Regions from separate parts of the Streptosporangium sp. NPDC000396 genome, predicted to be linked through region 1. Evidence: riboswitches for the same ligand, from Rfam matches in the RefSeq annotation. Region 1 holds a riboswitch; the other holds the start of a gene.
The links. A riboswitch is a leader RNA that binds a small molecule or an ion and turns the genes downstream of it on or off. The one in region 1 is predicted to bind cyclic di-AMP.
Positions count from the first base shown of each region.

Region 2: another riboswitch for cyclic di-AMP. It lies ahead of ACFY2X_RS02005 (C40 family peptidase); the one in region 1 lies ahead of ACFY2X_RS22580 (C40 family peptidase).

Region 1 is NZ_JBIAZA010000013.1:194,748-200,105, reverse strand. It holds gene ACFY2X_RS22590 (sugar ABC transporter substrate-binding protein) at 1-453, opposite strand, end outside; gene ACFY2X_RS22585 (ROK family protein) at 563-1,735, shown strand; gene ACFY2X_RS22580 (C40 family peptidase) at 1,905-2,585, opposite strand; cyclic di-AMP (ydaO/yuaA leader) riboswitch at 2,573-2,800, opposite strand; gene ACFY2X_RS22575 (3-isopropylmalate dehydrogenase) at 2,971-4,017, shown strand; gene ACFY2X_RS22570 (branched-chain amino acid aminotransferase) at 4,191-5,285, shown strand; gene ACFY2X_RS22565 (Uma2 family endonuclease) at 5,340-5,358, opposite strand, start outside.
Region 2 is NZ_JBIAZA010000001.1:447,992-453,349, forward strand. It holds gene ACFY2X_RS01990 (glycosyltransferase family 4 protein) at 1-300, opposite strand, end outside; gene ACFY2X_RS01995 (M48 family metallopeptidase) at 297-1,562, opposite strand; gene ACFY2X_RS02000 (hypothetical protein) at 1,571-2,398, opposite strand; gene ACFY2X_RS02005 (C40 family peptidase) at 2,475-3,071, opposite strand; cyclic di-AMP (ydaO/yuaA leader) riboswitch at 3,109-3,266, opposite strand; gene ACFY2X_RS02010 (NlpC/P60 family protein) at 3,975-4,925, opposite strand; gene ACFY2X_RS02015 (hypothetical protein) at 5,053-5,358, opposite strand, start outside.

The DNA.
Region 1 (5,358 bases):
CGCCTGGCCCTGCATCTCGCCGACCCGCACATTGTTGAACGAGACGAAGTAGTCGTAGCCGATGCCGGAGATCAGCCGGTCGTAGGCGATCACCGGGATCTTCTTCTGCTTGGCCTGGTTGACCAGAGGGGCCACCGCCCCGGCGTCCACCGCGTCGAGCACCAGCACGTCCGCCCCCTGGGTCAGCGCGGCCTCCACCTGTTGCTGCTGCTTGGCCGCGTCCTGGTCGGCGTTGCTGTAGAGGACCTTGCACCCGGCGCAGAGCTGCTTGACCTTGGCCTCGAAGAGCGGCCGGTCGAACGCCTCGTAGCGGGTGGTCTTGGATTCTGGAAGGAAGAGCGCGATTATCGGCGTCTCTTGGCTCTTCTCGGTCTTGGTAGTAGTGGTTCCACTGCCGCAGGCGGTCGCCGTGAGCGCCGCCGCGAGGGGAACGACCAGCCATCCTCGGTGCATCGCACATCGTCCTTTCGTGCTGCCCCGGAACATGATTGGTAAGAAAGGTATTTTACCATTAAGGGCGTTGGCTAGCCTTTCCCCGGGATCACATGGGAGGGAGAGCGAAGTGCGAAGTCAGCTCGGCAATCCACGGCTGTTGCGGGTGATGAACGAGCGACGTCTTCTCGAGCAACTCCTCGAACACGGCCCGGCCTCGCGGGCCGATCTGGCGAAGGTCACCGGCCTGTCCAAGCCGACCGTCTCGGCCGCGCTGGCCGGCCTTGAGGAGGACGGGCTGGTCCACCTGGTCGGTGAGGTGTCCGGCCGGCCCGGTCCGGTGACCTCGCTCTACGACATGAACGCCGGTGCCGTGCATGTCGCGGGCGTCGACATCGGCCGCGACTGGATCCGGGTCGCGGTGGCCGACCTCCGGGGCCGCTTCGTGGGCCGCCGCGACGACCGCAACGACGCCCGGAGCGAGGACGACCTGGTCGCGAGGGTCCGGGGCCTGGTCAGGGCGGCGGTGACCGAGGCCGACCTCGAATGGTCCTCCATCGCCTACATGGTGGTCGGCGGCCCCGGCGTCTACGATCCCGAGGCCGGGCGGCTGGACCTCACCGCGAACCTGCCCGGCTGGGGCGGCCCCGGCCTGCTGGACCGGCTGCGCGTCGCGCTGGGCATCGACCTGGCGATCGAGAACGACATCAACCTGGCCGCCCTGGGCGAGCACTCCTACGGCGAGGGCAAGGGAAAGTCCCACTTCGCGCTGGTGTCCATCGGCACCGGCGTCGGCATGGGCATCGTCATCAACGGCGAGCTCTACTCGGGGGCGCGCGGCGCCGCGGGAGAGGTCTCCTACCTGCCCGCGGCCGAGGAACTCGCCCCTGACCAGGAGGCGCTGGAACACGGGCTCACCGAGACCATGGTCGGCGCCCCCGGCGTGGTCCGGGAGGCTTGGGCCGCCGGGCTGCGGATGGGGACCGCCAAGGAGGTCTTCGGCGCCGCGGCGGCCGGGGACCCGGTGGCGCTGGCCGTCGTCGAGGCCGAGGGCCGCAGGATCGGCGGGCTGATCGTCGCGGTGGCCGCGGTCCTGGACCCGGAGGCGATCGTGCTCACCGGCGGTGTCGGCCGCAACCTCGACCTGCTCGGCGACTCCATCGCCGGCAGGGTCGCCGAGCTCGGGCCGCTGCGCCCCACCGTGGTGGCGAGTTCTCTGGGCGACAGCGGGGTTCTGCTGGGCGCCGTGGCTCGGGCGCTGAGCCACGCCTGGGACGTCATCTTCGCCACCCGCCGGGCCTGAAGGACGACGGGCTCGGAAGGCCGCCGGCTTGGAGGGCCGCCGGCTTGGAGGGTCGCGGCTCTGGAGGAGCGCCGGTTCGGAGGAGTCGCGGGTTTGAAAGGTCACGGATTCGGAGGACCTTGGGTGCCATGGGCAGGCCTGCCCATGGCACCTAGGGAGCCGCGACAGGTCAGGGGGTGTCCTTCGGATCTTCCTGCTTGTCCTGGACGACCTCGGTGGTCGTCGTGGGGAGGGATTCGGCCGCGCGCTTGAGCTGCTCGGAGAGCTTGACGCCCTCGCGGTCGGGACGGACGGCGCCGACGAACGTCTGGCGGCGCCAGTCGTTGAGCTTCTCTTCCTTGACCACGTCGCCGCTCTGGGGGGCGTGGACCATGTAGCCGGGCCTGGTGATCATGCCGACATGGCCGAGACCGTGGAAGAAGACCAGGTCACCGGGCTTGAGGTTCTTCCAGGGAACCTTCTTGGAAAACGCTCCGTACTGGTCGGCGGCGACGCGGGGCAGCTTGATCCCGGCGGCGCCGTAGGCGCGGAGCATCAGCCCGGAGCAGTCGAAACCACCGTTGCCGGTGCCGCCCCAGACGTACGGGGTGCCGCGCTTGGACATGGCCCACTTCACGGCCTTCTGCCAGGCCGGCATGGGGGTGGCGGCGGTGAGCGCTTCTTTGAGCTTGGGCTTGTCGAGCGTCACCGGAACGGGGGCGGGGATGGGGGTGGCGGTCAGGGCGGGCGAGGTGACCGGGGCGGGGGAGGCGGCCAGGGCGACGGCCGGAGTCGAGAACACTGCGGTGCCTGCGGCGAGCAGGGACAGGGCACGGGGGTAGAACTTGCCGGACAGGGTGATTCCTTCCATAAGGCCGGCCGGGTGAGCTGTCGGGCTCGGGCGTGGAGGTCGCCCTACGGCGCGCGAGTGCGCCGATTCGCCCCAAGGAATCCGGTGGGGAAGGCAGCCGGGACCCGCTCCGGGGGTGGAGCGAAGGTCCGAGCGCCTCGCGGATCCCGAAAGGTGGTTCCCCGGCTCCGCGCAGGCCGAAAGGGGTGGCCGCACGGATTAGGCGTCGATGCGAATGGTGAGGACCATAACGAAACTTAATGAACGGGTCAATAGCTCACAAAACTAGACAAAGCGATCATATAGGTCGTGAGCGCATAAATGATCACGCCTGCCGTGCCACGCGGGTATGTCCGAAGAGTGAGATCGGTGTTCGATTACCGAGACGGGCCGGTAAGGTGCGTGCATGGATTCGCGCAACATTCGCCTGGCAGTCATCCCCGGAGACGGGATCGGCGTCGAAGTCGTCACCGAGGGCCTGAAGGTCCTCCAAGCGGTCGGCACGAAAATGGAGACCACCACCTACGACCTGGGCGCCAAGCGGTACCACAGGACCGGTGAGATCCTCTCGGACGCGGTTCTGGACGAGTTGCGCGGATACGACGCGATCCTGCTCGGCGCGATCGGCGACCCCAGCGTTCCCCCGGGCGTCCTGGAGCGCGACCTGCTGCTCAGGCTCCGCTTCGAGCTCGACCACTACGTGAACCTCCGCCCGGTCAAGCTCTTCCCCGGCGTCGAGACCCCGCTCGGGAAATCCCGTCCCGAGGACATCGACATGGTCGTCGTCCGTGAGGGAACCGAGGGCCTGTACGCCGGAGCCGGCGGCGCGCTGCGCCGGGGCACGCCGTACGAGGTCGCCACCCAGGAGTCGCTGAACACCGCCTTCGGCGTCGAGCGGGTCATCCGCTACGCCTTCGACAAGGCGCTCGAACGACCCCGCAAGAAGCTGACGCTGGTCCACAAGACCAACGTGCTCACCTACGCCGGTGACCTCTGGGCCCGCACGTTCGACCGGGTCGGCCTGGAATACCCCGACGTCACGACCGACTACTGCCACGTGGACGCGGCCTCGATGTTCTTCGTCAGCCAGCCGGAGCGGTTCGATGTGATCGTCACCGACAACCTCTTCGGTGACATCCTGACCGACATCGGCGCCGCCGTCGCCGGTGGCATCGGCCTGGCGGCCAGCGGCAACATCAACCCCGACCGCACCGCGCCGAGCATGTTCGAGCCGGTCCACGGCAGCGCCCCCGACATCGCGGGCCAGGGCAAGGCCGACCCGACCGCGACGATCCTGTCGGTCGCCATGCTCCTGGACCACCTGGGCCTGGCCGAGGAGGCCGCCAAGGTCGAGCAGGCCGTGGCCGAGGACCTGCTCGAGCGGTTGACCGGCTGGGCCGGCCGGACCACCCACGAGATCGGCGACGACATCACCGCCCGAGTAGCCGGCTGAGGAAGCCGCCCCCTCGAATCCCGACGCGCCTGGCGGCTCACCTGAGCCGCCAGGCGCGTCTTCGTTTATCCAGCCCTGACGGCTTTCGCCATAGATGCAGTAGTTTTCCCGTTAGCTGGTCCATCGCAGAATGGACTCAAGCCCAGCCCGCCATGAAGAGAAGGATCTCCGCCATGACCACCGCTCAGAAGCTCAGCTTCGACGTGCAGCTCTCCGACCATGCTCGCACCGCGGCCGAGCGCGAGCAGGTACTGGCGAATCCTGGGTTCGGGCAGATCTTCACCGACCACATGATCTCGATCGACTACACCGAGGGGGAGGGCTGGCACGACGCGCGGCTCATGCCGTACGGCCCGCTGAGCCTGGACCCGGCGACCTCGGTCTTCCACTACGCCCAGGAACTCTTCGAGGGCCTGAAGGCCTACCGCCAGGAGGGCGGTGCGATCGCGTCCTTCCGGCCGTACGCCAACGCCGCCCGCTTCAACCGGTCGGCGGTGCGGATGGCCATGCCGGAGTTGCCCGAGGAGACGTTCGTCGAGTCGCTCGAACTCCTCGTCCAGACGGACCGCGAGTGGGTGCCCACGACCCCGGGCCACAGCCTCTACCTGCGCCCCTTCATGATCGCGACGCAGGCGGCGCTCGGCGTCAACTACCCCTCCAGGACCTACAAGTACATGGTGATCGCCTCTCCGGCGGCCGCCTACTTCGGCGGAGGCAAGCCGGTCTCGGTCTGGCTGTCCACCGAATACACCCGCGCCGCCCCTGGCGGCACGGGCTTCGCCAAGTGCGGCGGCAACTACGCGGCGGCCTTCGTGGCCCAGCGCCAGGCCGTCGAGCAGGGCTGTGACCAGGTGGTCTGGCTCGACGCGAGCGAGCACCGCTACGTCGAGGAGATGGGCGGGATGAACCTGTTCTTCGTCTATGGCGACCGCCTGCTCACCCCGGCCCTCACCGGCACGCTCCTGCCCGGCATCACCCGCGACTCGATCCTCACCCTCGCCGCCGACCTCGGCCTGACCGTCGAGGAGGGGCGCCTGTCGATCGAGGAGTGGCAGTCGGGCTGCGAGTCCGGCGAGCTCACCGAGGTCTTCGCCTGCGGCACCGCGGCGGTCGTGACCCCGGTCGGCTCGGTCAAGGGCGCCGACCGCGCCTGGACGATCGGCGGCGGCGTCCAGGGCCCGGTCACCGCCCGGATCCGCGAGGAACTGGTCGGCATCCAGTACGGCTCCCGCCCCGACCCGCACGGCTGGGTCCACAAGATCTGCTGACCCGCACATGAGGAAAGCCCGGTCTCCCACCAGACCGGGCTTTCCTCGTCGGGCCTACTCTTCGATCAGCTTG
Region 2 (5,358 bases), on a different contig from region 1:
CATCCTGGGCGCGAGCAGGCCGAGCGGAGCCGCGGCCCCGAACACCACCGTCTCGCACTTGAACTCGGCGATCAGCTCGGCGGCCCGGCGGGCGACCGCGCGCGTGGGCAGCATCAGCGAGGTGCGATGCCGTATGACGGGGTACGGCTGCAGCGCGTCGAAACCCGCGCAGTCCGGCCACCGCGAGGCGTAGACGACCACCGAGTCCGGCGGGCGGCAGGCGGCGAGGCCGTGCACGAACGACTGGATGCCACCGGCCCGGGGCGGGAAGTCGTTGGTGATGATCAGCGTGCGGGTCACGGCTCCTGCATGCCGTTCAGCCGGGCCCAGGAGCGTGCCATGGCGATGCGCTCCGGCGCCGTGGGATGAGAGACATAGAGGACATACTCAAAGCAGTCAGGCGACAGGTCCGAGATATTGGTGACCGCCAGCCGCTTCTGCATGGATATGAACGTCGCCGGGTCCCTGGTCAGGTCCAGCGCGTGCGCGTCGGCACGGGCCTCGATATGCCTGCTCACCAGGTTCTGCGCGGGCCCGGACAGGACCGTGGCCAGGCTCAGCACCCCCATGATCAGGCCTACCGCCCTCGGATCGGCGGCCGAGGCGATCCCGGTGCGCCGCCGTACCGGCCCCCATGACGTGACCAGGTAGAGCAGGCACGCCCCGCAGGCCGCGCCCAGGGCGCCGACGAGCGTGCCGTACAGCACGTCTCCGGCCTTGGCGTGGCCCAGCTCGTGCGCGACCACCAGCTCGACCTCGCTCGCGGGCGCCCGCAGCAGCGTGTCGTAGACGACGATCCTGCGGGTCACGCCGAACCCGGAGACGTAGGCGTTGAGCGCGGTGGTCCGCCGGGACGCGTCGGCGACGAGCACGTCCTCCACCGGCACGCCGTCACGGTCGGCCATGGCGAGCAGGTCGTCGCGGAGCCGCCCGGCGGGCATCGGCGTGAAGTCGTTGAAGATCGGCTCGACCAGCACCGGATAGGCGAAGGAGACGACCACGGTCAGCACGAACGCGCCGATCGCGGCGGGGATCCACCAGCGGCGGTAGCGCCGGGCCAGCGCGACCACCGCGAGCACCATGATCGCGGTCAGCGCCGTCCTGATGCCGATGTTCTTGATCCGGTCGACCGCCCAGGCCAGCCAGTTCTGGGTGGACAGCCCGAACTCGCGCAGGTATGTCTCCGACCACATGCCCAGCGGCCAGCGCAGGATCTCCACCGCCGCCGACACGCAGAGGACGCCGAGCAGCACCCGGAGCCACCAGGGCCCCTTCAACCGGCCGAGCAACCGCGCACCCAGCGGGGTGCCCACCAGCACCCCCGCGACGATCAGGGTCAGGCCGAGTGACAGGTAGCCGGGCACGCTGATCGCGGCGTCGAAGGCCTCGGAGCGGGCGATCTGCCCCGGGGCGAAGTCCCGGGCCGAATCCGGGACGACCGGCGGGGCGCCGGAAGGCAGAATCCGCCAGGGAGTGGTGAACGCCACGATCGCCACCGTGGCCGCCCCGAGGGCGGCCAGCGCCCATCCCGCCGCCCGGAGGCCAGAGGGCGCTTCCGTCATGCTCGGCGTCAATGCAGTTCCCTCCGGAGATAGTCACGCCAGGCCTCGGTGAGCTCCGCCCGCGAGAGGCCGAGCACACCGCCGACATCGCTACCGTAAAGCCTCACCAGCGCCTTCTCACCGAAGCGCTCCGCGATGTAGCGGCAGGCGAGCCACGCCTCCTCATAGGCCTGCGCCAGCCGCGGGGCACCGGGGGCGAAGTCGGCGGGCCCGGGAAGCCGGGCGGGCAGGATCCCCGCGCGCACCTCCTCGGCCAGTTCGGCGGCGGCCACGCGGACCGCGATCCCGGTGTCGCGGTAGCCCACATAGTCGGCGAACCCCTCCGACAGCCACATCGGCACCCGGCCGCCACGGGTCGCGCCGGTGGCCACGTGGGTGAGCTCGTGAGTGATGACCACGTCCCGGCCGGTCTCGCTGAGCTTCGCGTAGCCCCCGGGCAGGACGATCACCCGGTCGGCGGTGGCCATCGCGGCCAGGCCGCCGGTGGCTCCGGCGCCCGCGAGCGCCGCCGCCTCGGCATCGGTCGCGGGGAACAGGATCACCGCCCGGACCGGCCCCCAGATCTCACCGATGGTACGGCGGGCACGATCGGCCCTCGACGCCAGATCCCGCAGCCGCCCGGATGGGACGCGATGGCCGATCACTATGGAGTGCTCGCCACGGACCACGGTGGCGGCGCCGGGCCACAGGCCTCCCGCCTCCCAGGGCGGCGGTCCCGCCTCGGCGTCCGGGCCGCGCGTCTGCCCCGGCAGCGTTCCCGCCCCGGAGACCAGGCCGGCGCCCATCAGCGCCAGCATCCCGGCGAGCACGGCACGGCGCTCTCTCCGGACTGACATGTGCGTTGATGCTACTCGACCGGAATGAAGCGGCCCCGTCCATCCGGGGAAGGATGGACGGGGCCGGTTTTCCCCGTCAGCCGCCGGGACGGACCGCTCCGGCGAAGGAGGACCGGTAGTACCCCTTCAGCTTCACGACCCGGACCGTCTTGCCGCTGCTGGGTGAATGGACCATCTCGCCCTTGCCGACATACATGCCCACGTGGCCCAGTCCACGGAAGAACATCAGGTCACCGGGGCGCAGGTGGCTCCAGGAGACCTTCTTCCTGATGGCGCGATACTGGCTCTGCGTGATCCGGGGGAGGGAGACGCCGGCCTTGCGCCACGCGTACTGCACGAGCCCTGAGCAGTCGAACGCGCCGGGGCCGGAGGCTCCCCACCGGTACGGATCGCCGATCTGCTTCCTGGCTGCCGAGACGGCCTTTATGGCCTTCACCTTCTGCTGTGCGACCTTGCTCGCCTTCGTGTTCCTCTTGACCTTCACCCTGGTCTTCGCCTTTCCCGTGGCGGGCTTGGCGGCTGCGGTGACCTCGGTGATTTCAGTGATCTCAGGCTGTGCGGCGGTCGCGGTGTCCGTCGTCGCCCGTGCCGCGGAACCCAGGGTGACCGCTCCGGCTGATGCGGTCAGGGTGAGGGCGAACCCTCCGAGGGAAAGGCGAAAAAGGCGCGACAAACGGGGGTTGTGCAGGGTGGTAGACAGGATTTCTCCTTGGGACTTCCACTGATGCCTACCGGGTTAGCTGACGGATTCGGGCTGGGAAGAAGCCCTACGGCATGAAATATGCCGATTCACCCCTGGCCACATTTCAGGGCCTGTGGGTCCCCGGTTCCGTGCCTCCTGGCTGCACGGATTCGGCAGGTCACCGCGGTGGGACCGAACCCCGAAGGGGGAGGTCGAGCCCCGTGAGGGGAGGCGGTGACCAGCTGGATTTCTATGAGGACATCGGCCTGGAAGACCGACGTTCGGCGCGACGGCATGGCTTGCTCGCCGCGACGCCAGAAGCTACCCCGATCCTAAAATTTCGGCAAAACGTCAGCCGGTTTTGAAGATCGAGGAGCCCTCCTCACCTTTTCAGAAGTCCTGCTTAACGATAAGTTCCACCACTCGAATATGACCCTCGTCACACTTTTGTGATCGGCGGCGAAACATCATCACTGTTGTCACATATGTCACACCGCGTTTGATCTTCACTTTCCCGGGAAAGGCCGGATAAACAGATCATCGGTGAACGCCGCACAAGCTGGGGTTCCAGGTTCCGGATCGGCTACGGGGACAGGCCCGGCGCGGGATCCGCAGCGCCTCCCCGCCCTGCGGCACGGCGTCACAGCGCCCTGGAGGCCCTCGCGGGCCGCAGAGCCTTCTACCTCCGTCAGACGCACCCCTGCGGGCCGCTGAGCGTCTCTCCGCCAGACGCACCTCTACGGGCCGCCGGGCATACCTCTGCGGGCCACCGAGTGTCTCTTCGCCGGCCGTACCCCTATGGGCCGCCGGCACCTCCCCCGCCGGCCGTACCTTCGCGGCTGCGGACGGCCCGACGCGTCGCGGGGTCAGGGGGTGACGGTCCGGATCACCGGATCAGGGGCGGACGGCTCCCACCAGCCGGCGGCCGTACGAGGACAGGGGGACGACCTTGACCACGTCTCCGGTCTGGGGAGCGTGGACGATCTTCCCGCCGCCCGCGTAGAGACTCACGTGGCCCAGGCCCTCGCTGAAGATGAGGTCGCCCGGCTGAAGGTCGCTCAGGTCGACCTTGCGTTTGGCGCCCCAGCTCCACTGCTCCCAGGTCGTGCGGGGAAGGCTGACGCCCCCGTTGCGCCAGGAGGCCTGGACGAGGCCGGAACAGTCCCAGCCGCCCGGGCCCGTTCCGCCGTACTGGTACGGCTTGCCGACCTGGGCGAAGGCGAAGCTCAGGGCCGCTCGGGCGTTACCCGAGGCCGGGCCGTCGTATTTGATCCCCGTGCTGTTGGGGTTACCGGTCTGGAAGGCTCCGAGCTCGCGCAGGAGCTTGGTCTGGGCCTTGACCATCTTGTCGGCCTTGGTTTTCTCCTCGGCCAGTTCGTCACGTGTCTTGTCGGCCTCGGCCAGGGCGTCCTTCGCCTTGTCGCGGTTTTCCCGCAGCGTCTTGGTGGCCTCGTCGAAGGCGTTCAGGTAGTAGGCGTGGGAGGCCGACATCTGGTCCATCGCGGCCATGCCGCTCAGCAGGCCGGCCGGATCCATCTGGCCGACCAGGCCCTCCCAGCCGCTCACGCTGCCGAACTGGTAGCTGGTGACGGCCATCGCGACGAGTTCCTCGCGCAGCCCGGCGACCTTGGTGTTCTGACGCGCGAGGTCGCCGTTCAGCGTCTCGTACTTCTTCCGGGCCTTCTTCCACTTCTCGCCGGCCTGGTTGTACTTCTCCACGACCATGTCGGCCTGGTGGTTGAGCTTCGCCAGCTTCTTCTTGGCCTGGGCGATCGTCGGTTTCGGCTCGGCGAACGCGCCGCCGACCGGCAGCAGGAAGAGCGCGACGGCCAATCCCGCGGCCATCGGCATTCGCCTGAATCCAACCGGCATACCCGCCACGGCCACGACGCCGCCTCCCCAGTGCAAAGACCTGGGGCGAAATAGTACAGAATCAGTAAGGACTAACTCACCTTTTCGGCGGCTTTATTCTTTACCCGCAGGTGGCGACCCCACAGATCTTCGCGGACATCCTGGCGGCGTCCCGCAGTTGGCCGGTCCAGTCCGACTTGGCCGGCTTGGCATACTCCCCCGCCAACATGTAGACCAGCACGGCGTTCGCCCTGCGGACCACCACACTGCGGTCTCCGCCGATCCCGGCCTTCTTGCCGTAGTAAACCTGCCCGGAGACCTTCAGCGCCTCGTCTCCGAGCCCGGCCACGGCCGCCGAGGCGTAACGGTAGCTGGAGCCCGCGTCCGCCTTGGACCCGCACGCGGACAGGGCCGAGCGGACCTGGGT